DNA from 3 places in the Streptosporangium sp. NPDC050148 genome. Region 3 is predicted to be linked to each of the others. Evidence: riboswitches for the same ligand, from Rfam matches in the RefSeq annotation. Region 3 holds a riboswitch; each other region holds the start of a gene.
The links. Region 3 has a riboswitch for S-adenosylmethionine ahead of ACZ6RT_RS16600 (hypothetical protein). Riboswitches for the same ligand answer to the same signal wherever they lie in the genome.
Positions count from the first base shown of each region.

Region 1: another riboswitch for S-adenosylmethionine. It lies ahead of ACZ6RT_RS28365 (aminotransferase class V-fold PLP-dependent enzyme); the one in region 3 lies ahead of ACZ6RT_RS16600 (hypothetical protein).
Region 2: another riboswitch for S-adenosylmethionine. It lies ahead of thrC (threonine synthase); the one in region 3 lies ahead of ACZ6RT_RS16600 (hypothetical protein).

Region 1 covers NZ_JBVJIA010000029.1:77,421-87,302, forward strand. The annotation lists gene folE (GTP cyclohydrolase I FolE) at 1-131, shown strand, start outside; gene folP (dihydropteroate synthase) at 401-1,252, shown strand; gene ACZ6RT_RS28335 (nuclear transport factor 2 family protein) at 1,249-1,689, shown strand; gene folB (dihydroneopterin aldolase) at 1,977-2,339, shown strand; gene folK (2-amino-4-hydroxy-6-hydroxymethyldihydropteridine diphosphokinase) at 2,336-2,833, shown strand; gene ACZ6RT_RS28350 (DUF3180 domain-containing protein) at 2,830-3,282, shown strand; gene ACZ6RT_RS28355 (acyltransferase family protein) at 3,404-4,663, opposite strand; gene ACZ6RT_RS28360 (NADH-quinone oxidoreductase subunit D) at 4,681-5,877, opposite strand; gene ACZ6RT_RS28365 (aminotransferase class V-fold PLP-dependent enzyme) at 5,895-7,223, opposite strand; SAM riboswitch class IV at 7,278-7,393, opposite strand; gene ACZ6RT_RS28370 (TerC family protein) at 7,592-8,512, shown strand; gene ACZ6RT_RS28375 (cytochrome P450) at 8,689-9,882, shown strand, end outside.
Region 2 covers NZ_JBVJIA010000017.1:11,446-21,327, reverse strand. The annotation lists gene ACZ6RT_RS20210 (MoaD/ThiS family protein) at 1-192, opposite strand, end outside; gene thrC (threonine synthase) at 215-1,504, opposite strand; SAM riboswitch class I at 1,519-1,659, opposite strand; gene ACZ6RT_RS20200 (S1 family peptidase) at 2,043-3,662, opposite strand; gene ACZ6RT_RS20195 (RNA polymerase sigma factor) at 3,974-4,531, opposite strand; gene ACZ6RT_RS20190 (alpha,alpha-trehalose-phosphate synthase (UDP-forming)) at 4,764-6,191, shown strand; gene ACZ6RT_RS20185 (MFS transporter) at 6,266-7,543, shown strand; gene otsB (trehalose-phosphatase) at 7,500-8,285, opposite strand; gene ACZ6RT_RS20175 (DUF3263 domain-containing protein) at 8,422-8,724, opposite strand; gene ACZ6RT_RS20170 (SAM hydrolase/SAM-dependent halogenase family protein) at 8,839-9,654, shown strand.
Region 3 covers NZ_JBVJIA010000013.1:28,497-38,378, forward strand. The annotation lists gene ACZ6RT_RS16595 (MFS transporter) at 1-567, shown strand, start outside; gene ACZ6RT_RS16600 (hypothetical protein) at 670-1,743, opposite strand; SAM riboswitch class IV at 1,779-1,890, opposite strand; gene ACZ6RT_RS16605 (DUF402 domain-containing protein) at 1,943-2,464, shown strand; gene ACZ6RT_RS16610 (enoyl-CoA hydratase) at 2,607-3,380, opposite strand; gene ACZ6RT_RS16615 (nitric oxide synthase oxygenase) at 3,516-4,736, opposite strand; tRNA gene ACZ6RT_RS16620 (tRNA-Asn) at 4,982-5,057, opposite strand; gene ACZ6RT_RS16625 (YtxH domain-containing protein) at 5,230-5,541, shown strand; gene ACZ6RT_RS16630 (hypothetical protein) at 5,690-6,151, opposite strand; gene ACZ6RT_RS16635 (MGH1-like glycoside hydrolase domain-containing protein) at 6,148-7,452, opposite strand; gene rpoD (RNA polymerase sigma factor RpoD) at 7,693-8,796, opposite strand; gene dnaG (DNA primase) at 8,982-9,882, opposite strand, start outside.

The sequences.
Region 1 (9,882 bases), on a different contig from region 3:
GCGAGCACCTCTGCATGACCATGCGGGGCGTCCGCAAGCCCGGTGCCAAGACGATCACCTCGGCCGTCCGCGGGGACTTCCGCAGCAGCGACAAGACCCGCGCCGAGGCGATGGCCCTGATCATCCGCTGACCGCCTCACCTCTCCGATCATCGTCGCCGCTCCCGGACCTCGCCCCGCGCGCCCGTCCGGGAGCGGCGGCGTCTCGTCATCCTGCGCGCCCGTCCGGGAAAAGCGCCTCTCGTCACCCTGTGCGCCCGTCCGGGAGCGGGGCCGTCTCGTCGCCCCCCGTCCGGGAACGCCCGGGGGTGGCACGTTCCGCGGCGGGTGTGCGGATTCGTTATGGCGCAAGCCGGACCCACGACACAGGCGGGCGGCGGACAACGCCTAGGCTTGTCCGCATGACTACGTGGAGTGTGCCCGGGCTGCCGGACGCGGGCCGGTGCCTCGTGATGGGCGTGGTCAACGTGACTCCCGACTCCTTCTCCGACGGCGGCCGGTGGTTCGACCCCGAGGAGGCCGTACGCCACGGCCTGGATCTGGTCGAGCAGGGCGCCGACATCGTCGACGTGGGCGGCGAGTCCACCAGGCCCGGTGCCGCGCGGGTGCCCCTGGAGGAGGAGCTGGCCAGGGTCGGGCCCGTCATCCGCGAGCTGAGCCGCCAGGGCGTCGTCGTCAGCGTCGACACGATGCGGGCCGAGGTCGCCCAGATGGCCGTGGAGGCCGGGGCGAGGCTGGTCAACGACGTCAGCGGCGGGCTGGCCGACCCGGAGATGCCCCGGGTGGTCGCGGCCTCGGGCGTGCCGTACGTGGTGATGCACTGGCGGGGGCACAGCCACGCCATGGACCGCCGGGCCGTGTACGGCGACGTGGTGACCGAGGTGCGCGAGGAGCTGGCCAAGCGGGTCGCCTCGGTGCTGGCCGAGGGGGTGGGCGAGGAGCAGATCGTGCTCGACCCCGGGCTGGGCTTCTCCAAGAACCCCGAGCACAACTGGGCGCTGATCGCGGGCGTCGACCGTCTCGCCGAGCTGGGGTACCCGCTCATCGTCGGGGCGTCGCGCAAACGCTTCCTGGGACGCCTGCTGGCGGCCCCGGACGGCACGCCCCGCCCTTTCGACCGTAGTGACGACGCCACCCTCGCCGTGACCGCGCTCGCCGCGCAGGCGGGGGCGTGGTGCGTGCGCGTGCACGACGTCCGTCCGAACGCGGACGCCGTCCGTGTGGCTGCCGCAGTTCAGGGAGCGAGATCATGAGCGTCGACACCACCGCCGTCGAGACGGTCAACCAGGAGTTCTACACCGCCATCGAGAACGCCGACCTGGACCGGATGACCGAGATCTGGGCCGAGGACATCGAGGGCGAGCAGATCAGCTGCGTGCATCCGGGCTGGCCGATCGTGAACGGCCGCCAGGAGGTGCTGCGCTCCTGGGCGCTCATCATGGCCAACACGCCCTACATCCAGTTCGTGCTGACCGACGTCCGCGTCATGGTCCTCGGCGACGTCGCCGTCCTCACCTGTGAGGAGAACATCCTCACCGCGGGCGACGAAGGTGATTCCAGCTTCGCCGCGGGCAAGGTGGTGGCGAGCAACACCTTCGTGCGGACGTCGGCGGGGTGGCGGCTCTGGCTGCACCACGGTTCCCCCGTGCTGCAGGGCGACGACGAGGACGAGGACGAGGAGGACGCGTGAGCGAGCGCGCCGGCGGACGGCCCGGTGAGGGCGATCTCCCTCCTGCCGGGGGCAGAGCCGGCGAGGGGGCCGGTGACGGGGCCCACGACCCGGCCCACGACCGGGAGCCGCTGCGGATCCACGACGGGGTCAGCGAGCTGATCGGGGACCCGGTCGACGGCCTGTTCCCGGACCCGCCCGCCGACCCGTTCGGCGACCCCCTGCGGGACCCGGGCCGCGACGTGTTCGGCGACCCCGTCCGCGACCCGGCACGGCGGGGGCCGTACGGGACGGCCGGAGCGGGGCCGGTGGCCGACCGGGTCAGCGTCAGGGGACTGCGGGCCCGCGGGCGGCACGGCGTGCTGGCGGCGGAACGGGAGCTCGGCCAGGAGTTCGTCGTCGACGTGACGCTCTTCCTCGACACGGCGCCCGCCGCGGCCACCGACGACCTCTCCAGGACCGTCCACTACGGCGAGCTCGCCGAGGAGCTGGTACGGGTCGTGGAGGGCGAGCCGGTCGACCTGATCGAGACCCTGGCGCAGCGGCTGGCCGACGTCTGCCTGGCCCGCGAGCCCGTCCTGGCGGCCGAGGTGAGCGTGCACAAGCCGTCCGCGCCGATCCCGCTGCCGTTCGACGACGTGGTCGTGACGATCACCCGGAGCCGGGCATGAGGGTGGTCCTGGCGCTCGGCAGCAACCTGGGCGACCGGTTCGCCACCCTGCGGGGCGCCGTCGACGCGCTCTTCGCCGGCCCGGACCTCACCTTCGTCGCGGTCTCACCGGTCTACGAGACCGACCCGGTCGGCGGCCCCGAACAGGGCGCCTACCTGAACGCGGTGGTGATCGCCGACAGCGGGCTGGAACCCCGGAGCCTGCTCGATCGTGCTCAGAGTGTGGAGAACGCCTTCGGCCGGGTCCGGGTGGAGCGCTGGGGAGCGCGCACCCTGGACGTCGATCTGATAACCGTGGGGGACGTCGTGATGGACGACCCCGACCTCACCCTGCCGCATCCCCGGGCGCACGAGCGCGCCTTCGTGCTGGTCCCGTGGGTGCGGGCCGACCCCGGCGCCGTCCTGTCCGGGCGGCGGGTGGCCGACCTGCTGGCCGGCCTGGACCAGGCGTACGTACGGCCGCGCACCGACCTCGTCCTGGGCAGGCCCGTGTGAGGCCCACCCGTCCCGGCGTCCTCGCCGGGCTCGTCGCCGTGTTCGCGATCCTCACCTGGGCGCTCGTCAGGCGGTTCTACTCGGAGCTGCCGACCGTGCCGTGGACGGCGATCCCGACGGTGCTGCTGCTGGCGGTCGGGGAGTTCTACAGCGGGTGGATGACCAAGGCCAGGATCGGGCGCAGGCCCGGCACCGAGCCCGTCGAGCCCCTGGCCGTGGCCCGCCTGGCGGCGCTGGCCAAGGCGTCCGCGTACGGCGGGGCGGTCTTCGGGGGGATCTTCGCCGGGTTCGCCTTCTACACGGCCACGCTGCTGGACCAGGAGGTTCCCCGCCGGGACTTCTTCATCACCGGCGGGTCGACGCTGGCCTGCGTGCTGCTGGTCTGCGCGGCCCTGTACCTGGAGCACTGCTGCAAGGTGCCCAAGGACCCCTCCGACGACGAGCGCTGACGCGGGCACCGGGGCACGGGGGCACCGGGTCCCCCGCCCGCGACCGCCCGCGACCGCCGGCGCGTCCCGGCGGGCCCGGTACGGGTGCCGGGAACCGGCCGCGGAGGCGACGACGGGGCCGCTAGTGCCGTCTCGCGGCCCATCTGCGCCCGAAGAGCATGATGACCGGGAGCGTGCACACCAGCGCCCCGGCGACGGCCAGGGGCCGCTCCAGCCACCAGGACAGGTCGGGCCGGACCAGGGCGGCCGGCCTGCCGCCCGCCAGCCACCAGGTCAGCGCCACCCAGATCGCCATGCCCGTGGTGTGGAAGAGGAACAGCGGGAGCGCGAACCGGTTGACGGTCTCGTTCACGCCCTGCCACCGGGGGCGGGCGAGGAGGCGCTCCATGGACGGCCTCACCACCTCCACCAGGCCGATCTGGAAGATCAGCAGTGCCACGATGACGAACGTGGGCGGCGCCATGTTGGAGAGCTTGTCGCCGGGCACGCCCACCATCGAGCCCGGGTAGATCCCCGAGTAGACCAGGCCGAACAGGGAGAACAGCCCGGTCCACAGGATCGCCGCGTCGAAGCGTCGGGGCAGCGCCACCACCCGGTCGTAGAAGAACCCGGCCTGGTGGGCCAGCCCCCAGACGATGATCATGTTGAGCCAGCCCGCGGCCTCGTACCCGTAGCGCAGCCGCAGCACGTCGACGACGAGGGCCGCCCCCGCCAGCCAGATCAGCGCCAGCACGTCGTAGCGCCGGTGCAGCCAGAGCGCGACCGGGAGCAGGGCGATCAGCACGAGGTAGACGCCGATGAACCAGAGCGGGCTGATGACGAGCAGCACCACGCGGTCCATCCAGCCGATGCCGAACGCCCACGTCACGAACACGCCCAGCACGGCCCAGGTCCCGGCCAGCGCCAGTGCCGGGATCGCGAGGCTGCGGATGCGCCGCCACACGAAGGCGCCGATGCCGACCCCGCGCTCGCGGGCGCGGTTCCACGACAGCAGGTGGACGTGCCCGCCCACGTAGAAGAAGAGCGGCAGCACCTGCAGCAGCCAGGTCAGGATCCACAGGCCCGAGGTGAAGCCCAGCGGGCTCGTCGGCGAGGGGCCGTCCGGTCCCCACTCCAGGATGGTGAACGCCCAGTGCCAGACCACCACGACGACCAGGCTGACCGCGCGCAGCCAGTCGACGTACCGGTCCCGCCGCAGGGGTGGCCGGTCCTGCGGGGTGGCGGGGCCGGAGGCGCCCGCGGTGCCGGCGGGCATGTCCGCGGGAGAGCCGGGGGTGCCGGGGGAGCCGTGGGTGCCGGGGGAGTCCGGGGCGTCCGCGGGAGGGCCGGGGGTGTCCAAGGGGGAGCTCGTCCGCTCCCCGTCCCGGGCGGGTTCGATCATGTGTTCCGGGCCGTCCCTCACTTGTCGATGTCGCCGACGACGAAGAACATCGAGCCCAGGATGGCGACCATGTCGGGCACCAGATGACCCGGGAGCAGCTCGCGGAGCACCTGGACGTTGTTGAAGGAGGCCGAGCGGAGCTTCAACCGCCACGGCGTCTTCTCCCCGCGCGAGACCAGGTAGTAGCCGTTGACGCCGAGCGGGTTCTCCGTCCACGCGTAGGTGTGGCCCTCGGGGACCTTGAGCACCTTGGGCAGGCGCTGGTTGATCGGCCCCGGGGGCAGGTCGCGGAGCCGCTCGACGCAGGCGTCGGCCAGCTCCAGGGACACCTTCACCTGCTCCAGCAGCACCTCGAACCGGGCGTGGCAGTCCCCGGCCGAGCGGGTGACGACCTTCACCGGCAGCTCGCCGTAGGCGAGGTAGGGCTCGTCCCTGCGCAGGTCCATGTCGACGCCGGAGGCGCGGGCGATCGGGCCGCTCACGCCGTACTGCATGATCGTCTCTCGGTCCAGGACGCCCACCCCGCGGGTACGGGCGAGGAAGATCTCGTTCCCGGCGATCAGGTCCTCGATGTCGGGCAGTCTCCGGCGCACGTCGGCCACGGCCGTCGAGACCCGGCCCGTCCACCCCTCGGGCAGCTCCTCCTTGAGGCCCCCGACCCGGTTGAACATGTAGTGCATGCGCCCGCCGGAGATCTCCTCCATCACGGCCTGCAGGGTCTCGCGCTCCCGGAACGCGTAGAAGACCGGCGTGATCGCGCCGAGCTCCAGCGGGTAGGAGCCGAGGAACATCAGGTGGCTGAGCACCCGGTTGAGCTCGGCCAGCAGCGTGCGCGTCCAGACCGCCCTGACCGGCACCTCCATGCCGAGCATCCGCTCCACCGCGAGCACGACGCCCAGCTCGTTGGCGAACGCCGACAGCCAGTCGTGCCGGTTGGCCAGCACGATGATCTGCCGGTAGTCGCGCACCTCGAACAGCTTCTCCGCGCCCCGGTGCATGTAGCCCACGATCGGCTCGGCCGAGCCGATCCGCTCCCCGTCCAGGGTGAGCCGCAACCGCAGCACGCCGTGCGTGGAGGGGTGCTGCGGCCCGATGTTGAGGATCATGTCCTCGGTCGCGAGTTCCTTGCCGTGCGCGCCGCCCACGGCGGCGGCCCCCGCCCCCATCCCCACGCTCAGCTCACGGGGAGCGCCTTCGGCACGAGGTTCGGTCATGGGTCCATGCTGTCACGTCACGGGCGCGAGGCAAGATCCCGCAGGGCGCCGATCAGCCGGTCCACGTGCTCCTGGGTCGTGCCGATGCCGATGGAGGCGCGTACCGCCGAGGCGGTGACGTCGTCGCAGCCGCCGTCCTTGGCGCCCAGCAGGTGGCGGACGAAGGGGTGGGCGCAGAACTTGCCGTCGCGGACGCCGATGCCGTGGTCACCCGAGAGGGTCTCGGCGACCTCGCGGGCGGTGAGGCCGTCCACCACGAAGGAGACGATGCCGACGCGCGGGTGGTCCGGGCCCCACAGGGAGAGCTCGTGCACGCCGGGGATCGAGGCCAGGCCCGCGCGCAGCCGGGTGAGCAGGCGCTCCTCCTCGCGGATCAGCGGGGTCCAGCCGGTGGCGGACAGGGCGTCGCAGGCCGCGGCCAGGGCGACGGCGCCCAGCACGTTCGGGGTGCCGGCCTCGTGCCGGGCCTCGGGGTCGTCGTGCCACTCGGCCCCGTCGTCGGTGACGGCCCTCACCGCGCCACCGCCCCGCAGGTACGGCTCGGCGTCGGCCAGCCAGTCGGAGCGGCCGACCAGCGCGCCCGTGCCGAAGGGGGCGTAGAGCTTGTGACCGGAGAAGACCACGTAGTCCAGGTCGAGCGCGGTCAGGTTGAGGCGGCGGTGCGGGACGAGCTGCGCGGCGTCGACCAGGATGCGCGCGCCGTAGCGGTGCGCGATGTGGGCCAGCGCGGCGATCGGCCAGAGCTCGCCGGTGACGTTGGAGGCGGCGGTCACCACCAGCAGCGCCGGGCCCTCGATCGAGGACAGGGCCTCGTCGGCGGCGCGGACGGCCTCGCCGGGGAACGCCGGCACCGGCAGCCGCACCGCGCGGTCCCAGGGCAGCAGCGAGGCGTGGTGCTCGGTGTCGAAGACCACCGCGGTGGTCCCCTCGGGCAGACTCCGGGCCAGCAGGTTGGTCGCGTCGGTGGTGTTGCGGGTGAAGATCACCGAGTCGTGCGGGCGGGCTCCGACGAAGGCGCGCACCGTGTGCCGGGCCTGCTCGTAGCGGGCCGTGGTCAGCTGGGACGCGTACCCGGCGCCGCGGTGGACGCTGGAGTAGGCCGGGAGCGCGGCGGCGACGGCGGCGCTGACCGGCTCCAGACAGGGGGCGCTGGCGGCGTAGTCGAGGTTGGCGTAGCGGACGAGCCTGCCGCCCTTCACCGGGACCTCCAGGTCCGAGCCGAGCACGGCGGGGATCGGCCGTCCGCCGGTCGCGGTGGCCGGAGCCGCCGGGGTGGCGCTCGCGTGGGCCGTGGGGGCGTCCGTGGTGGAAGCGGTGGTGGAGGCGAAGATCGTCAGGGTGGACATGCCGGTGCTCCTTCGAGGTCATCGGACCTCGACCCATGAGACATAGGCACCCGAAGCCCGCGCTTGCCCGGCACACCTCGTGCCGGACCAGGTCCTCACCCGGGGCACCCCGCCGCGGACGCGAGGGTTGCCGGCCAGCGAGCCGGGGCTTGTCACTGGCACTCATGACCTACGGGGGAACTATAACCGACGGCCGCCGCCCTTTCGCAAGTCCGGACACGCGCCGCGAGTCGGCACCTGGGGTGACTTTCGACACGGAAGGGCTCGCAAGGAACTCCTGGAGGCTCCCGGTCGTCCTGGGAGTCAGCCGAAGAACCGTTCTGGCCGCCGGCCGGCTCTGTTCCCCCGCGGGCCCAAAGGAGGAAGCAATGGACTGGGTGACCAACCCGGAGATATGGATAGGGTTCTTCACCCTTGTCGCCCTGGAGATCGTGCTGGGGATCGACAACATCATCTTCATCTCGATCCTGGTGAGCAGGCTCCCTCCCGAGCAGCGGGACAAGGCGCGCAGGCTGGGTCTCCTCGTCGCCCTGCTCAGCCGCCTCGCCCTGCTGGTGGCGCTCGCGTGGGTGGTGAGACTCACCGAGCCGTTCTTCGAGGTGTTCGGGCAGGGGATATCCGGGCGGGATCTGATCCTGATACTCGGCGGCCTGTTCCTGCTGGCCAAGAGCGTCCACGAGATGCACGGCAGCCTGGAGGGCGACTCCGGCCACGGCGGGGGCAGGATGGCCTCCTCCTACGCCTCCGTGATCGTCCAGATCATGATCCTCGACATCGTCTTCTCGCTCGACTCGGTGATCACCGCGGTCGGCATGGTGGACGAGCTGGGCGTCATGATCGCGGCCGTCATCGTCGCGGTCCTGGTGATGCTGTTCGCCTCCGGTCCGATCAGCCGCTTCGTGGACCAGCACCCGAGCATCAAGATGCTCGCGCTGTCCTTCCTGGTGCTGATCGGCGTCGTGCTGATCGCCGAGGGCTTCGAGCAGCACATCCCCAAGGGCTACATCTACTTCGCGATGGCGTTCTCGCTGCTGGTGGAGCTGCTGAACATCCGGATGCGCCGCAAGACGGCACAGAAGCCGGTCGAGCTGCACTCCCGCTACCAGGCCGAGCCGGACGCCTCCTCGGGGGAGGGCGAGCCTGCCGTGTCCGGGACGCGGGGACACTCGGAGTCCGCGGCGGGGGCCGGAGCGCAGTCCGGAGCGCAGTCCGGAACCGGGACGGGGACCGGCTCCGGGAGCGTGACCGGGACCGACGCGCGACCGGACGGGACGGATCGTCCCGCGTGAAGCCGGGCGGGCGGCCGTCCGGTGGGCGGCCGCCCGGGTGAGCACGGCCGGACGAGCCGGGTGAGCGGAACCGGACGAGCCGGGTGAGCGGGGCCGGGTGAGCGGGGCCGGGGGAGACCGGGTCGGCGGGATCGGGGGACCGGCCCGGCTCCCAGCTGGGGGATTACGATGCTCACGTGCGCTTTGATCCCTGGAATCCGGAATTCGTCGCCCACCCGTACGACGCCTACGACGAACTGCGACGGGAGCGGCCGGTCGATTTCTTCGAGCCGACCGGCCAGTGGCTCGTCGCCCGGCACGCCGACGTCAACGCGCTGCTGCGCGACCGCAGGCTCGGCCGCTCCTACCTGCACGTGGCCACCCACGCCGAGTTCGGCAGGCCGGACGACCCCGGGTTCCAGGACCCGTTCTGGCGGGTGATCAGGGCGGGCATGCTCGACGTCGAGCCGCCCGTGCACACCCGGCTCAGGCGGCTGGTGTCGAAGGCGTTCACGCCGCGCATGGTCGAGGCGCTCCGGCCCAAGGTCGCCCGGATGGCCGGACGGCTGGTCGACGACTTCGTCGAGCGCGGTGGCGGGGACCTGATCGCCGAGGTGGCCGAGCCGCTCCCGGTCGCCGTGATCGCCGAGATGCTCGGCGTGCCCGAGGCGGACCGGCCCCTGCTCCGGCCCTGGTCGGCCCGGATCTGCGGCATGTACGAGCTGCGGCCGTCCGTCGAGGCCCAGCACGCGGCCGTACGGGCGGCCGAGGAGTTCTCCGCCTACCTCGTCGACCTGGCCCGCGCCCGGCGGGCCGACCCCGGTGACGACCTGATCAGCGCGCTCGCCCTGGTGGCCGACGAGGGCGACAGGCTCACCGAGGAGGAGCTGGTCGGCACCTGCGTGCTGCTGCTCAACGCCGGGCACGAGGCGACCGTCAACGTCACCGGCAACGGCTGGTGGGCGCTCTTCCGCAACCCGGCCGAGCTGGAGCGGCTCCGCGCCGATCCGGGGCTGCTGCCCACCGCGATCGAGGAGCTGATGCGCTGGGACACGCCGCTGCAGATGTTCGAGCGCTGGGTGCTGGAGGACGTCTCGGTGGGCGGGGTCGACATCCCCAGGGGTGCCGAGGTGGCCCTGCTGTTCGGCTCCGCCAACCGCGATCCCGAGGTCTTCGCCGACCCCGGCCGCCTCGACGTGGGCCGGGCCGACAACCCGCACATCTCCTTCGGCGCGGGCATCCACTTCTGCCTGGGCGCGCCGCTGGCCAGGGTCGAGCTGGTCGAGTCGTTCGGCACGCTGCTGCGCAGGGCACCGAGGATGGAACCGGTCGCCGAGCCCACCTGGGGGCCGGGCTACGTCATCCGGGGCCTGACCTCACTCGACGTACGG
Region 2 (9,882 bases), on a different contig from region 3:
CTCGTCGCCGACGTAGACATTGACAAAACGGCGAATTTTACCCGTTTCATCAAGGATTCGGGCACCGATCCCCGGGAAGTCCGCGTCCAGCTTCTGCAGAACTTCGCGCAGGGTCTCACCCTCCGCGCTCACCTCGGCGGCACCACCGGTGTACGTCCGGAGAATCGTCGGAATCCGCACAGAAACGCTCATAGTTCGGTACCTTTCACGGTTTTCAGGCGATGGCCGCACGGAATGCGTCAAGGGAGGGCCGGATGACCGCGGTGGGACGCGCCTCGGAGGCCACCGCGTCCAGGGTCTTGAGGCCGTCCCCGGTGTTGAGCACCACGGTCTCCGCGTCGGGGTCGAGCGTGCCCGAGGCGACCAGCTTGCGGAGCACGCCGACGGTGACGCCACCGGCGGTCTCGGCGAAGACGCCCTCGGTCCTGGCCAGCAGCCGGATCGCGTCGACGATCTCGGCGTCGGTCACGTCCTCGACGGCGCCACCGGTACGGCGGGCGATGTCCAGGACGTAGGGGCCGTCGGCCGGGTTGCCGATCGCCAGCGACTTGGCGATGGTGTCCGGCTTGACCGGGCGGATCACGTCGTGACCGGCCTTGTAGGCCGCCGAGACCGGCGAGCACCCCTCGGCCTGGGCGGCGAAGATCTTGTACGGGGTGTCCTCGACGAGCCCGAGCCGGATCAGCTCCTTGAACCCCTTGTCGATCTTCGTGAGCTGGGAGCCCGAGGCCACCGGGACGATGATCTGGTCGGGGATGCGCCAGCCGAGCTGCTCGGCGATCTCGTAGGCCAGCGTCTTGGAGCCCTCGGCGTAGTACGGCCGCAGGTTGACGTTGACGAAGCCCCACTTCTCGCCCAGCTCGTCGCCGATGAGCTCGGAGCAGAAGCGGTTCACGTCGTCGTAGGTGCCCTCGATGCCCACCAGCCTGCCGCCGTACACGGAGGCCATGACGATCTTGGCCTGCTCCAGGTTCGAGGGGATGAACACGCAGGAGTCCAGCCCGGCCCGCGCGGCGGCGGCGGCCACGGCACCGGCCAGGTTGCCGGTGGAGGAGCAGGACAGGGTGTGGAAGCCGAAGGTGCGGGCCGCCTCCACGGCGATGGCCACCACGCGATCCTTGAAGGAGTGCGTGGGGTTGCCCGAGTCGTCCTTCACGTGCAGCGAGCGGATACCGAGCTCGCGAGCCAGGTTCCGGGCGTTGACGAGCTTGGTCCAGCCGGGTGCCATGTTGGGCTTGGAGGCCACGTCGGCCGGGACCGGCAGCAGTGAGCGGTAGCGCCAGATGTTGTCCGGCCCCTCGGCGATCTGCTCCCGGGTCACGCGCCCGAAGTCGTAGGCGATCTCGAGGGGCCCGAAACATTCGATGCACGCGAAGCTCGGGCCGAGGTCGTAGCGGGCACCGCACTCGCGACAGGACAGGGCCACGGCGGGGCCGAAGCTTCCGTCCGCGTCCTGCTGGGCGGGCGAGGTGACGGTGATGTTCTCAGTGGTTGCGAGCGCCATGAAGCGAGGCCTTTCCCTCATCTTCGTCTGCGACCACCCTGGCCACAGACCGGAATTGGCACCTGTCCCGGCCGACCTCGTCAGATCACGAGTCTTGAACCGGGAGGGTTGCCGGGGCTTCGCAGGGCCGGTCCCTCCACCCCTCTGGATGAGCACGTATTCAGTTGTCGACCTGATGCGCAGGTCTCCAGCACTCTACCCCGCCACCCCGCCGTCCCGGCAAGCCGTCTCACCGTATGAGACATGGCGTGTTACCTGCCGGACAGGGACATCGGCGGGGGGTGTGGTCACCGGCCCTGGGGGGGGGGGGGGGGGGGGGGGGGGGGGGGGGGGGGGGGGGGGGGGGGGGGGGGGGGGGGGGGAGGGGATGGCTGCGGGGGGGTACGCCCCCCCCCCCCCCCCCCCCCCCCCCCCCCCCCCCCCCCCCCCCCCCCCCCCCCCCCCCCCCCCCCCCCCCCCCCCCCCCCCCCCCCCCGGGACCGTGCCGGAGGCTTGACGCCCGGCCGGACACCGGACTTCCCGAAGACGGCCGCTCAGGTCAGGGCGCGCTGCGGACCGAGAGCGGGGACGGCGCCCTGAGCCCCACGGTGTAGGCGCCGGAACCGGCCACGCTCGCCACCCGGTAGCGGTAGAAACCGGGCGTCCCGGTGTAGGTGATCTTCTCGTCGGGGCCGGCGCTCCTGGAGGAGGCGACGACCCGCCAGGCGGAGCGGCTCCACTTCTGCAGGTACAGGTCGAAGTCCGCGCCGGCGGGGCCGTCCAGGCACCCGAAGTGGTTCCCGGGGATGCCCGCCCGGTAGTAGACGTTCCTGGGGTGGTAGACGGACCTCCCGGCGGCCAGCGCGCCGGTGTAGGTGGTGGGGTAGCCGGTGCAGGTGCCGGTGGTCGGCGGCGGCGGATTGCCCGCCGTGGTCCTCAGGGCCAGGCCGTAGGCGGTGAGGATCTCGGCGATCGGCTGGAAGTAGGTGACGCCTCCCGAGGCGCAGTCGCCCGAGCCTCCGGAGGTGACGCCCTGGGCCTGGTCGATGGCGATGAACGAGCCGCCCGAGTCGCCGGGCTCGGCGCAGACGCTGGTACGGGTCAGCTCCAGGACGGCGCCCTGGGGGTAGGTGACGCTGGCGTCGCGCTGCTGGACGAGGCCGCAGTACCAGTCGGTGGTGGAGCCCGACCGGCAGACCGAGGCCCCCTCGATGGCGACCCGGGCCCCGGCGACGGGGACGATGCCGCCCTCACCGTTGTCCACACCGGCGACGGCCGTCCAGGCAGCGTTGGTGGCCACCCAGGCGTAGTCGCTGCCCGGGAAGACCGACCCCTGGAAGACCCCCTGGGCCTGGCGGTTGAACCCGAGGGTGGGCGCGCCCTGCCTGCCGCAGTGACCGGCGGTGACGAACCCCTGCTGGTTCCCCTTGAGGACGGAGAAGCCGACCGAGCAGCGGTTGACGGTGTTGATGTAGTAGGCGTTTCCGCCGACCAGGTCGTACAGCGGCAACGGCGCCTCGGTGGAGGGCAGCACGATCACGGCGGTCTGGTCGAGACCGGAGGACTCGATGATGTTCTCGGTCTGGTCCGGCCGCGGGGCCAGCACGACCACCTTGTTCCGCTTGACGTCGATGTAGCGGACGCTGGAGACCAGCGGCTGCGGCGGCAGGGTGGCGTCGAGCTTCGCCTTGATGGCGGACAGCTCCGTCAGCGACGTGGGAACGATCTCGGCCTGCGCGCCCGCGGCCAGGATCTGGGGGATGTCGGTGGCCCTGGTGCTGGCCACCACCAGGGTGTGCGCGGTCTTGGCCCGCAGCCAGGCGCCGCCGAAGCGGTCACCGAGCCTCCTGCTCATCTGCTCGGCGATCGGGATCAGCCGGGCCTCGTTGAGCAGCCGGGTCTCGGCCTCGGCCCGGGTCAGGCCCAGGTCGCGCTGGAGCGCCTCGAGCATGCCCGGTGGCGGCGCCGCGGCCCTCGCGCCCCCGGGAACCGTCACACCCGGCGTCCCGGCCCTGGAAGGCGTTCCCGGTGTCTTCGTCGCGATCGGTACGGCGGGCCCGACCGGCTCGGCCGCCCCGGGCCCGCCCGTCCGGGGGTCGGCGTCCGCCGGAGCGGCGGCCAGGGTGAGCGCGGTGATCGCCAGGACGCATCCGGCGGTGACGGCGTGTCTGCGGGACATGTGGGTCTCTCCTCGACCTCGGCTTCCGGAGCTGAGGGGGGAGATCGCCCCATGTCACCGACGGCCTGATGACGCGGGCACCGGGCCGGGTGACGCGGACGGGGCCACCCTAATCCAGCCGTCACCGGTCAAGGCCGCAGAAGCCGCACGCCACGCGGACGACCCTCGTTGAGGGGCGGGAGGCGACGGGCCGGAGCCGGCCGGTCAGGAGGAGCCGGCCGGAGGCGACCGGCCGGCCCGCAAGGAGCCGGTCGGAAGGAGACGGCCGAAGAAGGGCGGGCCGAAGAGAGGGCGGGCCGGAGAAGGACGGGTCAGAGACCGTAGGCCTCGCCCAGGGCCCCCTGGACGTACTTGCGGGCCTGGTGGATCCGCGACTTGGCGGTGCCCAGCGGGATGCCGAGCTGCTCGGCCACCTCGTTGTAGTCGAGCTGGCAGATGTCACGCAGCACCAGAGCCTGCGCCAGGTCGGGCTTCTCGGCCTCCAGCGCCTCCATCGCGTCGAGCAGGTCGAGCCGGGATCCGGCGATCACGCTCACCCGGGCGACGTCCGGCTTCTGCAGGGGGAGCTCGTCCGAGCTCTGCTCGGCGGCGCGGCGCTTCAGCGATCGGTAGGTGGTCCTGGCGCAGTTGGCGGTCACGATGTGCAGCCAGGTGCTGAACCGGGCGCGACCCTCGAAGCGGCCGATGTTGCGGGCCACCGCCAGCAGGGTGTCCTGGCAGGCCTCCTCGGCGTCCTGGCGGTAGGGGAGGATGCGGCCGCAGTGCCGCAGCACGGCGGGCTCGATGCGCTTCAGCAGCTCGCCGAGCGCGCGGTGGTCACCGAGGGCGGCCTGCCGGGCCAGTTCCTCGGTCGTCTCGTCCAGCGCCATCACGGGCCCCCATCAGCGGTCACGGTCGCTGGACATCCTACGGTCGTAGATGACAGACGTTCACCGTCGATCGCGCCATAAAAGCGGGTAAAACCCATGAACACAAACCGACCGGCTGACAAGAGCTGACACAATCCGACGAACGCCATTCCTCCCTCTCCGGAAGAGGAGGCGTCCCGGGAAGGTGCCGGTTAACCTTCAGGACAGGCGTGTCCCTAGCCAGTGAAGGGATCTGATGAAAGCGATCCTGGTGGCCTCCAACCGGGGCCCCGTCTCCTTCACCCTCTCCGAGGACGGCTCCCTGTCCATGCGCAGGGGAGGAGGCGGCCTGGTGTCGGGGCTGTCGGCGGTCGCCAGGGACATGGGCGCCCTGTGGGTCTGCGCGGCACTGTCCGACGGCGACCGGGGCGCGGTGCGGCTGGCGCCCGGCGGCCGGCTCGACCAGGCGGGCTACGACACCGGGGCGCTGCGGATGCTCGACATCCCCCCGACGACCTTCCACCGCGCCTACAACGCGGTGGCCAACTCCACCCTCTGGTTCGTCCACCACCTCCTCTACGACACCCCCAACATGCCGCACTTCGACGCCAGGTTCCGCCGGGAGTGGGAGTCGTACCAGGCCTACAACGAGGCGTTCGCCATGGCGCTGGCCGAGGAGGCCCCGCACGAGGCGCGGGTGATGGTGCAGGACTACCACCTCAGCCTGGTCCCGGCCATGCTCCGGGGCGAGCGGCCCGACCTGCGGGTGGCGCACTTCTCGCACACCCCCTGGGCCCCGCCGGAGTACTTCGCCCTGCTGCCCGACGACGTGGCGGCCGAGCTGCTAGAGGGCATCCTGGGCTCCGACCACGCGGGCTTCCTGACCGAGCGCTGGGGCACCGCGTTCATGGACTGCTGCCGGACCGTGCTCGGCGCCTCGGTCGACCCCGGCGCCCGTACGGTGACCCACGCGGGCAGGACCACCCGGGTCGGCACGCACAGCCTGGGCGTGGACGGCAAGGCGCTGTGGGCGCGGGCCGGGGAGCCCGACGTGGAGTCGCACATGGCCGCGCTCCGCGCCCAGGTGGGCGACCGCAGGCTGATCGTGCGGATCGACCGGACCGAGCTGTCGAAGAACATCGTCAGGGGCCTGGTCGCCTACCGGGAGTTCCTGGCGGCCCATCCGGAGTGGCACGGCCGGGTCACCCACCTGGCCTTCGCCTACCCCTCCCGGCACGACCTGCCCGAGTACCGCGAGTACACCGCGGCGGTGCAGCGCTGCGCCAAGGAGATCGAGGACGAGTACGCCACCGAGGACTGGGACCCGCTGATCCTCAACGTCGACGACGACTACCCGCGGTCGCTGGCCGCCTACCGGCTGGCCGACGTGCTGCTGGTCAACCCGATCCGGGACGGGATGAACCTGGTCGCCAAGGAGGGGCCGATCCTGTCGCCGGGCAGCGCGCTGGTGCTCTCGCGGGAGGCGGGCGCCGCCGCCGAGCTGGGCGAGCACGCCCTCACGGTCAATCCCTACGACGTCTCGGCCACGGCCGCCGCGCTGCACGAGGGCCTGACCATGCCCGAGGGCGAACGCTCCCGCAGGGGCGGCCTGCTGGCCGCGGCGGCGACCGCCCTCCCCCCGCACCGGTGGTTCGCCGAGCAGCTCGACGCCCTCGCCTGAGCGCGGAGTTTCAGACCTCTATGAGATAGTTTCCGAGGCCGTTTCAGTTTTTTCGACGTCCGGGGGAGATCAGGGTGATCGTGACCGCGCCCGTCCGGCTGGTCCGCGACCGCCCGACCTGGCTGGTCTACCTCCAGCTCGGCGTCTTCGCCACCTACCTGTACGGCCTCAGCGCCGCGCTCCCGCTGCTGCGGATCGACCAGGGCCTCTCCCAGGCGGTCGCCGGGCTGCACGGCACCTCGATGGCGGTCGGCGGCATCCTCACCGGCCTCGCGCTCCCCCGGCTGACCGCCCGGATCGGCCGCCGGGCCGTGATCTGGACCGGGATGGCCGGGATGAGCGCCGGAACGTTCCTGGTGGCGGCGGCCCCCACCGTCCTGCCCGCCACCCTGCTCGGCTACGGCGTCGCCAGCGGGATGGCCTCGCTCACCATGTACACGGGCATGGCGTCGCTCGACGACCGCCACGGCCCGGCGGGCCCGGCGGCGATCAGCGAGGCCAACGCGGTCTGCGTGATCGTCGGCATCGGGGTGCCGTTCGTGGTCAGCGTCGCGGCGCAGAGCACGCTGGGCTGGCGGGCGGCGCTGGTGGTGCCCACCGTGCTGACCGTGCTGCTCGCACTGTTCATGGGGCGCGTCCGCGTCCCCGAGCGCCCGGCCGCGGCCGAGACGGGGCCCGTCTCGGCCGGGATGGACGCCGCGCCCGGAGTGGACGCCTCGCCCGGGGTGGACGCCTCGCCCGGGGACGGCGCCCGCCTGGGACGGCGCTTCCGTCTGGCCGGGATCGTGCTGTTCTGCTGCGTCGCCGCGGAGTTCTGCTTCAACCTGTGGGCGGCCAAGCTGTTCTCCGACCGGACCGGCCTGTCTCCGGCGGTGGCCGCGACCGCGGTCGCGGCGTTCACCGCCGGGATGGCGGCCGGGCGGCTGGCGGGGGCGTGGCTGGCCCTGCGGATCGCGCCGACGGTCCTGTTCATCGGGGCGCTGCTGGTCGCGGCCACCGGCTGGGGGGTCTTCTGGCTGAGCACGGAACCCGCGTTCTCGTACGCGGGGCTGGCGCTCTCCGGACTGGGCGTCGCGCTGCACTTCCCGATGGCGCTCTCCCGGCTGCTGGCCGTCTCCGGGGGACGGCGGAACCAGGCGACCGCGATCGCCTCGATCATCACGAGCGTCGCCCTCGGAGTGGGCCCGTTCGTGCTGGGCGCGCTGGCCGACGGGTTCGGCACCCGGACGGCGTTCCTCCTGGTGCCGGCGCTGATCGGGGCGGCCCTGGCCGGGCTGCTGATCGGCACCGCCGGGGACGCGCCCGCCCTCAGCCGGTCGTCTCCTTCTCGATCGCGTCGGCGATCGAGCTGAGGAGCTCCAGCACCCCCGTGGGCCCGTCCACCACCAGGTCGGCCTCGACCTCGATCTCGGGCGACCCGCTGAACACCGTCACCCCCGGCAGCCCCGAGCCGCGCACGGCCGCGAACGCCGGCAGGTCGCCCAGGTCGTCCCCGGCGAACAGCACCGACCGGGCGGCCCGCTCGCGCAGGAAGGCGTCCAGCGCCACCCCCTTGTCGATCCCCGGCGGGCGCAGCTCCAGCACGAGCTTGCCGGGCTCCACGGTCAGCCCGGCCGAGGCGGCCAGCGTGGCCACCGGCCCGGCCAGCGCCTCCAGAGTGGCCCACGGGTCGGCGGCCTGACGGGTGTGCACGGCGACCGCCCGTTCCTTGTCCTCGATCCTGACCCCGTCCAGGCCCGCGACCAGGGTGAGCAGCCCGGCCCTGGCCTCGTCCAGGCCCGGGTGCACGGGCGGCGCGGCCAGCGCGCCCGCCTCCCAGCGTTCGAGGCCGTAGTGACCGAGCACCACCAGGCCGGGCACCGCGGCCAGGGAGCCGTACTCGACCGCGACGGCGGCCGGCCGGCCGGTCACGATCACCAGGGAGCCGATGAGGCCGCCGAGCCTGGTCAGCACCTCGGCCCCGCCGGGGGCGATCCTGGCCGCGGCCGGGTCGGGGACGATCGGGGAGAGCGTGCCGTCGAAGTCGAGCCCGATCACCGCCCCCGCGGGGTCGGCGACGATCGCCTTCAGTCCGTCGGTGGTGTTCGCCCTCATGCCCGCCTCAGCCCGTCGAGTGTCTTCGCCGTCATGTCGTGTCCTCGCCGTCATGCCGCCCGGCTCCGGTCCGTCCGCGCGGCGCCCACCGGGAGACCCCGGCGCGGGCGCCCGCCCGAGCGGTCGTACCCCACCATCAGGGGCGCAAGCCCCTCTTTCGGGCGGCGCGTTCCTGGCGGCGGGTCTCGCGGAGCCGACGCAGGCGTTTGACCAGCATCGGATCGTGGGCGAGCGCCGCCGGCAGCTCGATGATCTCGCTGAGCAGCTGGTAGTAGCGCGTCGCGGAGAGGTCGAAGACCTGGCGGATCTCCTGCTCCTTGGCGCCCGCGTGACGCCACCATCGCCGTTCGAAGGCGAGCAGTTCCCGCTCCTGTTCGGTGAGCGCCCGCGACGGAGGCTCGGCTGCGGCGCCGTCGCCGGGGGTCGGCGCGGGATCCATTGCTTCCTCCTCGGCCGGACGGGCGGGGATCGCACCGCGTGCGCGACCAGAAGTCAGGATAGTCCGGAATTTCGCGCTGTTCATGACGGATGTGGAGACGTACAGTCACCAGGTGTGACCTCTGTCATCAGCCTTCTCACCGACTACGGCCTGGAGGACGGCTACATCGCCGCCTGTCACGGCGTGATCGTCGGAATCTCGCCGGAGTCGCGGATCATCGACGTGTGCCATCTGGTGCCGCCGGGTGACGTACGGCGCGGGGCGGCGATCCTGGCCCAGACGATCGCCTACCTCCCGCCGGGCGTGCACGTCGCCGTGGTGGACCCGGGTGTCGGCGGAGCGCGCAGGGCCGTGGCGGTCGAGGCCGGGGAGCACGTGTTCCTGGGGCCCGACAACGGGCTGCTGTCGTGGGCGATCAACGCGAGCGGGGGCGCGCGGGCCGCCTACGAGCTGTCCAACGGCGATCTCTTCCTCAAGCCGGTCTCGCCGACCTTCCACGGGCGCGACCTGTTCGCGCCGGTGGCGGCGCACCTGGCGATCGGACGCCGGCCGGCCGAGCTGGGCCCGGAGATCCCGCTGGGCCGCCTGGTCTCGCTGCCCGCGCCCACCTCGACCGTGCAGGAGGGGTACGCCGAGGGGGAGGTGCTCTCGATCGACCGGTACGGCAACGCCCAGCTCTCGATCGGCTCGGGCGACCTGGTGAGCCTGGGCATCACGCCGGGCGACACCCTGGTGGTCTGGCTGGGCAGGCGGCGGCTGTCGGTGCCGTTCAGGGAGACGTTCACGGCGGTCCCTCCGGGCGACGTGGTGGCGTTCACCGATTCGGCCGGGCTGGTCGCGCTGGGCGTCAACGCCGGTGACGCCTCGCAGAGGCTGGGCCTGCCGCCCGGGGCCCATGTCCGGCTCTCCCTGGGGTCCCGCCATATGTGACTACGTGCCCAATAGAGGCATCTAAAGGTAATCACTGTATGTATCGGTCTGTTTACTGAAGCGTCGTCCTCCCTGGAAGAGCGCGTGTCAGAATCCCGGTGACGTGTAACCCCGCCCCCTCCCGACGAGGTCACCGTGTTCTCCTTCCCGCTCCCTCCGGCGTTCCCGCACGGCCGGGCACCCGCCTGTCATGCGTCCTCACCCCCCGCCCCGCCCGGCGGTCCCCCC
Region 3 (9,882 bases):
TCCATGTGGAACCTGAGCCGCTGCGTCCTGATCACCATCGGGCCGGTGCTCGCCGTCACCACCCTGGGCGGCGAGCTCGCCTGGGGCACGATCGTGCAGGGCGGCACGATCGGCGCCCTGGCAGGGGCGCTGCTGGCCCTGCGGGTGAGGCCGAAGCGGCCCCTGGTCGTCGCCAACCTGGTGCTGGCGCTCGGCGCGCTGCCGCTCGTCCTGCTCGCCGCGGGGATGTCCGCGCCGATGGTCGCGGTGGCCTACGGGCTGATGACCGGTGGTCTGGCGCTGATGGCCCCGATGTGGGAGACCCTGGTGCAGGAGCACATCCCGGCCGAGGCGATCTCCCGGGTGTCGGCGTACGACTGGCTGCTCTCCCTCGGGCTGATGCCCCTCGGCATGGCCCTGGCCGGGCCGCTGGCCACCGCCGTGGGGACCGCCCCCACCCTGTACGGGGCGGCGGCGCTGCTGGCGGCCTCCTGCCTGGGCGTGCTGCTCCTGCCCGACATCCGCAGGCTCGGCCACCGGAGCACGGACGCCGTTCCCGAGGCCGTGCCGAGTCACCCCGCGACGTAGCCGTGCCGCACGGGACCGGGCGGGACCCGCACGGAGAACGGGCGGGACCGCTCCCGCGACCGTGGCGGGCGAGACCGGGGCCGCGGGGCGTGCCGTGCGGGATCAGGTGGGGTGCCGTCCCCACACCGGCGTCGTCGCGAGGATCCTGGAGTACCTCGTCTCGGTCCTGGGCGCCGGTCTCCTGCGCGGTGCCCTGGCCCACGGGTCCGCGCCGGAGGCCGTGACCGCCGTCCTGTCCGGCGACCACGCGGGCCGTCCGGTGTCGACGAGGACCGTGGAGGTCACGGCCCCGGGGGCGGTGGGGCTCTGTGCCCGCCAGCGTCCCTCGTACCGGTCGATCACCAGGTCGGCGCCGAGGAAGACGACCACCCCGGCCTCGGCGAGGGCGCGGAGTTCCTCCAGGTACGACGCGGGCGAGCCACCGGCGACATGGTCGGAGAACTCCCGGAACCAGGGGTCGGAGACGCCGGCCTCGGCGAGGACGGCGCGGACGGAGAGCAGGGCGAGGACCATGGCGTGGTCGGCGCTGTGCGCCGGGTCGGAGCGCCGTTCCAGGTCGGCGGCGAGGTAGCCGCGCATCCACCTGCGCACCCCCGCCCGGTCGCCGAACCGGATGCCGTGCAGCGGCCGGTCGAGGCGGTCGAGGTCGAGCCGGTCGGGGTGCCGGGGGACGGCGGCGCGGACGAGCCTGCGCATCGCGGGGCTGTTCCACTCCTCGGCCGCGAAGGCCTCCTCGAACTCCTCCCAGGTCGACCGCGTCCGCTCCGGGTGGGCGGTGATGAGCTCGTGGTAGTACGCGAAGGCGAGTTCCTTGGCCACCAGGGGCCACAGGTCGCGGCGGAGGTTCCACGGCCCCGTGCCCAGCGTGCCGCGGGTGACGAAGCGCGGCACCGGCGGCTCGGCGCCGCCGAAGGGGTGGGCGAACCCGCGGTGGTGCGGCACGCCGCGCGAGGACCCCACGTGCAGCAGGGGCTCGCCTTCGCCGGGCAGGTAGACCAGCTCCCCGTCGTACCCGCGGGCGCACCGGCCGCCCCTGCCCGAGGTGAGCGGCACCAGCAGGCCGGCCAGGGCCGGCCCCATCCCCTTGACGATCACCGGCTCCCCGGCCGGGACGCCGTCCGGGTCGAGGGCGAGGGGTTCGGGATGGTCGGGTTCCGGTGTGGCGCTCTGCGACATGTGGCACTCCCGTACACGTCTCGGCGGCCCGGCGGGGGCCGCGTCCGCGGCACGCCGACCGTGCCGCCGGGTTCTCCCCGGAGGCGCCCCTCGCGACGGAAGGGGCGCCGGTCAGCCGGCCGGGGTCTCACATCGACGCGTTTAACCTATTTAAAAGGTAGGAAATGCATGGATCATTGTCAAGCCCTACTGTCGAAGGATGTCCTACGAGATCGTGAACGTGGTCTACCGCAAGTACGACGGATCGCTGCACTGGCACCACCGCGGCCTGCTGCTCGGCGAGGACGAGCACGGGGTCTGGACGGGCTGCGTGGCCGGCTCCAGCGGCCACAAGGGGGACGGCCCCGCCGTCGCCTGGCCGCAGCCCTTCGTGATGCTCTTCCCCCGCGACGCCTGGTGGACGGCCGCCTTCAACGCCGCCCCGAACAAGCACGAGATCTACTGCGACATCTCCACGGTGCCCGAGTGGCGCGACGGCGAGGTCACCATGATCGACCTCGACCTCGACGTGATCCGGACCCGCCGTGACGTGCTCAGGGGCCGCACCAGGCGGATCTTCCTGGACGACGAGGACGAGTTCGAGGAGCACCGGATCCGGTACGCGTACCCGCCCGACGTGGTGCAGAACGCCCGTGACTCGGCCGCCTGGCTGATGAAGGCCGTCACCGCAGGAACCCCTCCCTTCGGTGCCGCCCCGCACTGGCTCTCCCTGGTCACCTGAGCCCGCCGGAGCCGTACGACCCGGCAGGGCCGGCACGACCCGCCGGGGCCCGTACGACCCAGGGCCCGTGCGACCTGGTGGAACACCCGCACGACCGCGCGGGCCCGTCCACGGCAGGGCTCCGTCCACGGCGCGGGCCCGTCTACAGCGGCGGGAACGCCGGGGCGCGGCGCTCGACGAAGCTGGCCACGCCCTCCACGAAGTCCGGGCGGGTGAAGGACTCGGCCATCAGGCGGACGGCCGCCGACTCCGAGGACTCCAGGCTCTGCTGCCAGTCGCCCCAGACCTGCCGCTTGATCACCGCCATCGAGGCCGGTGAGCTGTGGGTCGCCAGCTCCCGGGCGTAGGCCATGGTCTCCTCCATCAGGCGCTCCCCGGGCACCGACCGGACGGCCAGCCCCAGCTCGCGGGCCTCGGCCCCGGTGAAGGTACGGCCCGACAGCAGCAGGTCCATGGCCGCGGCCTGGCCGGCCAGGCGCGGCAGGATCCACGACAGGCCGTACTCGGCGACCAGTCCGCGGCGGGCGAACGCGGTGGTCCACTTGGCCTCGTCCGCGGTGAAGACCAGGTCGCAGACCAGGGCGTGGACCATGCCGAGCCCGGCGCAGGCACCGTTGACGGCGGCGATGACCGGCTTGCGGATCGTGGTCGGGAAGGTGGTGGGACGCCGGTCGGGCTCCCCGGAGTAGGAGCCGTCCTGGATGGCGGTGAGCGTCCGGAAGTCCGCGCCCGCGCAGAACCCCCGTCCCGCCCCGGTGACGACGATCACCCGGACCTCGGGGTCCTTCTCGGCGTCGGCCAGCTGGTCGAAGTAGCGCCTGCCCATCTCGTCGGTCCAGGCGTTCAGCCGGTCCGGCCGGTTGAACGTCAGGGTGAGCACGCCCCCCTCGACCGACGACAGCACCAGGTCGAGCATTCCGCCTCCCTCCGGGGAGCCCTCGGGGCACCCGCGTCAGAACCTCCGTCCCGAGGTTACAGAATATCGTTCTACACCTTTTCCCGCCCCGGCGTCAGCAGGGGCGGGGGCTCCGGAGGGAGGACGGGCCGGTGATCAGCTTCCCGGTCCGCGGGGGCGGCCGAGACCGCGCTCCAGGGAGTCGGGGTGGTGGACGAAGTTCGGCGTCAGCCGCCTGTCCTCGTAGTAGCGGTGGAACACCGGCGTGGCCGAGGCCGACATCGGCGGAACGATCCAGCTCCAGTCGGCCGGGCAGACCCTCCCGGCCTTCTCCTCGCGCTCCAGGTGCATCAGGAAGTGCCGGGACTCGGTGTGGTGGTCGGTCATCGTCACCCCGGCCCGCTCGAAGGAGTGCAGCACCGCCGCGTTCAGCTCCACCATGGCGTAGTCCCGCCACAGCGAGCGGTCGGTGCCGGTGTTCAGGCCCAGGCGCCGGGCGATCAACGGTGTCAGGTCGTAGCGGTCGGTGTCGGCCAGGTTGCGGGCGCCGATCTCGGTGCCCATGTACCAGCCGTTGAACGGCGCCGCCCGATAGCAGACCCCGCCGATCTCCAGGCACATGTTCGAGATCACCGGTACGGCGTGCCAGCGCAGTCCCAGCTCCTCGAACCAGGCGTGGACCGGGTGCGAGAGCGCGACCTCCAGGACGGCGTCGCCGGGCAGCGTGGACAGCAGCGGCGGCCCCTCCCCCACCGAGATCGCCAGCGGCAGGACGTCGAACGGGCTCCCGGGACCGCCCGGCCAGCCCAGCTCGCGCAGCATCTCGGTGAAGGCGACGTAGCGCGGGTCCCCGACGACGGACCCGTCCGCCGTCCGGTAACCGGCGTACCGGATCAGTTGCTCGTTCCAGATCCGGGGCCCGGGGACGCCCGGCCGCTCCTGGGGGAACACGGTGATCGTCGGGCGGATCCTGCGGGCCAGCGCCGCGTCCCGCAGGTGGTTCACGCACTCGACCGCGATGCCCTCGGCCGTGGTGACGTACCGCCGGTCGCGCACCCGTAGCGAGCGCCAGTACAGCCGGCCGATGCACCTGCCGCTGTTGCGCCAGGCCACCCTGGCGCCGAAGACCAGCTCGCTGGGAGTGTGCGTGTACGTGCCGGTCCGGGCGATCTCCTGCCGGACCTCGCGCAGGCGCTCCCGCGGGTCACCTGCCCCGGGATTCTCCGCGTGGAACAACCTCAGATAGTCCTCGGCCGCGGCCTCCACATCGGCCGCGGCCCTCTCGTCGGCCGGGGTCCGCGCGACGGCAGGGGGCGCCTCGGGGACGACATGGACCGGATCCGGGGCATGACGCCGGGACCTTCGCCAGGTGAGCACAGCAAAACCACCCAATGTGGCTCACGGGCACGACGGCCGTTCCGGGCGGCACGGTGCCCTGAACGCGGCGGCCCTTCCCCGCTGCGATCGGTGTGGTCCGCGGCAGCCGCGCGCCGGTCCATCCGCTGCGATCACGGGGCCCGGGCACGGCGATCTCATTTTCTGTGATTCGCCGTGCTTTGTCCGCTGAATCGGGATACGAGACGCCGAAGGCCCCGGAAGCGGGGCTTCCGGGGCCTTCGTGATGGCTCCCGCGATAGGACTCGAACCTATAACCTGCCGGTTAACAGCCGGCTGCTCTGCCGATTGAGCTACACGGGATCGCGCTTTGCGCTGGTCGGAGCGGATGTTCCCCGTTCCTTGCGGCGCAGGAATAGATTAGCGCACTCCATGGGTGTGTGTCGCATCGATACTCCGGGGTAGGGGCGGGACGAGTGGCGATCCGCAGGTGATCGCATCACGGGGTCCGGCGGAACAGCTTGTGGAGGTGGACATGCGTTATCGGATGATGTTCTGTGTGGGATTCGCGGCCGGGTACGTCCTGGGGAGCCGTGCCGGACGGGAGCGTTACGAGCAGATCAAGCGGATGGCCCAGCGGGTCTCCGACAACCCGTCCGTGCAGGAGACCGCCGGTCTGGTGGGCGCCAAGGTCTCCAGGGCCACCGGCGTGGCGAAGGACAAGGTCAGTGACGTGGCCAAGAACCGGCTGCCGTTCCTGAAGTCGGCCAACGGCTGGCACGGCGACGAGGTGGACGAGACCGGCACCGGCTGGCCGGAGAACCAGCGGACCTCCGCGCCGTACTGATCCCCGACGCCGCTTCCGGACCCTCGGGCCGGGAGCGGCCCGCAGGTGCGAAGGCCCCCTCGGGGGCCTTTTCGCGTGTACGGAGCCGTTCCGGGTCCGTGGGGCGTCCCAGGACCGGTCCGGACGCCGGAGACCCGCCGGGTCCCGTTCAGACGCCGAAGCTGCGGCGCGTCTCCTCCAGCGCCTGCTCGGCCAGGGCGCGCAGGCCCGGGTCGGCCGGGTCGAGACCGGCGTCGAAGACGAGCTCCCAGACCAGCTCGTCGGCCTCGGCCCTCCTCGCCACCAGCCGCACTCCCCCGCGGGCGTCCAGCGGGACGTACTGGTTGACCACGATCGAGGCCGTCACCCGCTCCCGTACGGCCTCGGGGATCCGGCCCGGCTCGGGCAGCAGCGCCCGGTGCGACCGCCCGTCCGTGGTGACGACCGTCAGCCCCTCCTCGTCCCACGTGCCGCGGTCCACCTGGAACCAGGGCAGGCGCACGTCCCCCAGGTACAGCGCCCGGTCGGCGGCGATCACGTAGCCGTCCGGCCCTCCGGCGTAGGTGAGCACCCGGTCACCCGGGACGACGGCCGCGCGGACCTCGGAGGGCATGCGGTTGAAGAGCCTCATTCCTCCACGGTATCGGCGAGCAGGTCCAGGGTGAGCGCCGCCGACCACGAGAAGTCCCTGCTGCCCCGGCCGCTGCCGTCGAAGGGGTCGAAGCACTCGCGGAAACCCGCCTGCCGTACCAGGCGCAGGGTGCTCGCCCCGAGGATCCTGGCCAGCCCCGTCAGGTCGTGGACGGTCGCGGCCCGGCGCAGCAGCCAGTTGGTGTTCACCCAGGACGGCCCGCGCCAGTAGCGGGAGCGGTCGAACTGCCGGGCGCGGATCTCGCAGCTGGGCACCGGGTACCCGGCCGCCCCCATGAAGCGGGCCGACTCCAGCACCCCCACCAGCTCCGCGACCCGGTCCGCGGGCAGTTCCCGGTCCAGCAGCGGCCCGAAGCACCCGACCGTGCAGACCGGGCTGAGCCCTCCGCCGCGCAGGTCGCGGGCGCGGAAGAGGCCGTCGGCCCACAGGCGTTCCAGCAGCCCGGCGCGGATCCGCTCCACCGCCGCCCGGTGCGGCCCGGCGTCCGCGCCGGCCACCGGCGCCAGCTCGGCCAGGGCCTGGCAGGAGGCGAGCCAGATGCCGTTGAACATCGGGTCCTCGACCGCGAACGGGTGCTCGTCGCGCAGGTAGGCCGGATCGTAGCCGGAGTCGCGGTAGCGCAGGGCGAGCGTGACGAAGGGGTCGTGGTGGCCGCCCGGCCGCCCCTCGCCGCAGGATCCCCCCGCCCTCCGGTACGGGGCCCCGGTCATCGGCAGCGCCTCCAGCGGGGCGTCCCAGACGGGGCTGTCGTCCATTCCCGACTCCCAGGGGTGGACGATCGCGGCCAGCCCGGCCCCGCCGAGGTCCCTGACCGTGGCGAGGTAGTCGTGCTGGGCGACCAGCATGGGGTAGAGCCGCCGTACCAGGGCCGCGGCCGTGTCGCGGTCGGCCGCGTGCCGCCAGATCCACCACAGCGCCAGCGCCTGCAGGGGCGGCTGGGTCAGCCCCGAGGTGCCCACCCCGTTGGGGGCCGAGCGGTGCTCCCGGGAGCGCCACACCGACGGCCCGGGGAAGTAGACCTCCGCCCGGACGGGCCGGAAGACGATGTGCGGCACCATGCCGTTGCCCCACTGCCCCGCCAGCAGGCTGAGCAGCTCGGTCCCGGCCCTGCGGGTGTCCCGGCGGGCCAGGCCGATCGCCACGAAGGTGGAGTCCCAGTTCCACTGGTGCGGGTAGAGGCCGGGGGCGGGGACGGTGGCGGACCCCGTCCAGTTCGCGTCGAGCACGGCCCATGCCTCGCGCCCCAGCGCCGCGTCGTCCACCGCCGCTCGCGACTCCATCCGCCCAGTCTGCGCCTGTATCGGCCGGGAGAACAGCCCAGAACGGCCGGAAACCGGCCCGGACCGCGCCGGACCACGGGGGCGCCGCTCCGGATCGCGGGAAGACCGGCCCGGATCGCGGGAAGACCGGACTACTGGAAGAGCGGCTCGCGGAAGGCCCCCGGGCGACGAGCGACGACGGGCCGGCGACCGGGCGGAACGCCGGGTCGCCGGCCCTGACGGGGCACCGGGGACGGTGCCTCAGTCGAGATAGTCGCGCAGCATCTGCGCCCTGGTCGGGTGGCGGAGCTTGGCGAGGGTCTTCGACTCGATCTGCCGGATGCGCTCCCGGGTCACCCCGAACTCCCTGCCGACCTCCTCCAGCGTACGGGGATGCCCGTCCGCGAGCCCGAAGCGCAGCTGGATGATGCGCTGCTCCCGGTCCGACAGGGTCGCGAGGATGTCGTCGAGCTGGTCCTGCAGCATGATGAAGGCGGCGGCCTCCATCGGCACGACCGCGTCCGCGTCCTCGATGAAGTCGCCGAGGTCGGAGTCCTCCTCCCCGATCGGGGACTGCAGGGAGACCGGCTCCTGGGCGATCCGCTGGATCTCGATCACCCGGTCGATCGGCAGGTCCATCTCCAGGGCGATCTCCTCCGGGGCGGGCTCGCGGCCCAGATCCTGGTGGAGCTGGCGCTGGACCCGTACCAGTTTGTTGATCGTCTCGACCATGTGCACCGGAATGCGAATGGTGCGCGCCTGGTCCGCGATCGCCCTGGTGATCGCCTGGCGAATCCACCAGGTGGCGTATGTGGAGAACTTGTAGCCCTTGGTGTAGTCGAATTTCTCGACCGCCCGGATGAGCCCGAGGTTGCCCTCCTGGATGAGATCCAGGAAGAGCATGCCGCGTCCCACATATCTTTTGGCGATTGACACCACCAGCCGGAGATTGGCCTCGATCAGCCGCTGCTTGGCCCGCGTCCCCTGCCAGACGAGCTCCCTGAACTCCGGGAACCCCAGGCGTGAGACGACGCTGGTCAGCTTGTCCTCGGCGAACAGGCCCGCTTCGATCGACTTGGCGAGCTCCACCTCCTCCTCGGCCGTGAGCAGGGGCACCCGGCCGATCTCCCGCAGGTAGATACGGACGAGATCGCTGGTCGGCGCCCTTTTACCGACATCCTCCTCATCGGGTCGGGCGGGTTCCTCGTCGCCCTGGGGCTCGAGGACCTCCACACCCTGTTCGGCGAGCATGCGGACGACGCGCTCGAGCGCGTCGGACGGCAGCTCGGATCTGTCGAGAGCGGCGGCCACGTCATCGACCGTGACGCTTCCGCGCTCTCTTCCCTTCGCGACGAGGTCGGCCACCTGGTCTACCGATGGCGGCCCACTTGGCAGCACCGATGCACCCACGGGAGACAGTCTGCTGTATTGGATCCCCTAAATGGCAGACCTATTTTTGTCACCGGAGGTAAGGCCCTGTTCCTTATCGGATCGAGACCTTATTAAGGTTTGGCGGAATCGGCGGATGGACATTAAAGCAAATTACGCCGTCAGCTCGCGGCGGTGCGCTCCCTCAGGACGCGCCGCTGCTGCTCCAGCGCGACCAGCTCGCCGAACAGCCGGTTGTACTCCTGCTGCTCCTCGACCGGGTTCGTCCGCTGCATCTTCGACTTGAGCTGCTCGATGGCCCGCGCCACCGAGACCAGCTCCAGCGCGGCCAGCATGGCCGAGGCGTAGCGCTCCTCGCTCGCCAGGTCGGCCCGCAGCTCCTCCACGGCGAACCTGGTGACCATCCCGCGCAGGGAGTCCTCGGCCCTGCCCAGCAGCAGGTCGACCCATTCGCGGCCGCCCTGCCCGGCCGCGGCGGTGCCGCCGCAGTCGGCGATCAGCCGGTAGAGGGCCACGTGCTCGGGGAGCGTGAAGGCCTCCGGGCCCACCGCCTCGAAGCGGGGACCGAGCAGCGCGGGACGCTGGACGGCCAGCCGCAGCACCTCGGCCTCGGTCCGCACCCCGGGGTCGGTGAGGTCGGCGACCCGGCGCGGGCCCGCGGGGCGTTCGGCGCGCGGCCGGGCCGCCGTGGAGATCTCGGCGATCCGGTCCATCACGAAGCGCTCGTTGTTGAACCCCAGCCACCGGTCGAGGTCGACGGCGTACAGCTGGCGCAGGGACCTGTCCTTGATGCCGGCCACGATCGGGGCGGCGGCGTCCAGGGCGGAGAGCCTTCCCTCGTTGGTGCTCACGTCGAACTTGGAGATCACGCTGCGGATGGCGAACGCGAAGAGCGGTTCCCTGGCCGCGATCAGGTCGCGCACGGCCGCCTCACCGTGCTGGACGCGCAGGTCGCAGGGGTCGAGCCCGTCGGGCTGCACCGCGACGAAGGTCTGGGTGACGAACTTCTGCTCGTCGGCGAAGGCGCGCAGCGCCGCCTTCTGGCCCGCGGCGTCGCCGTCG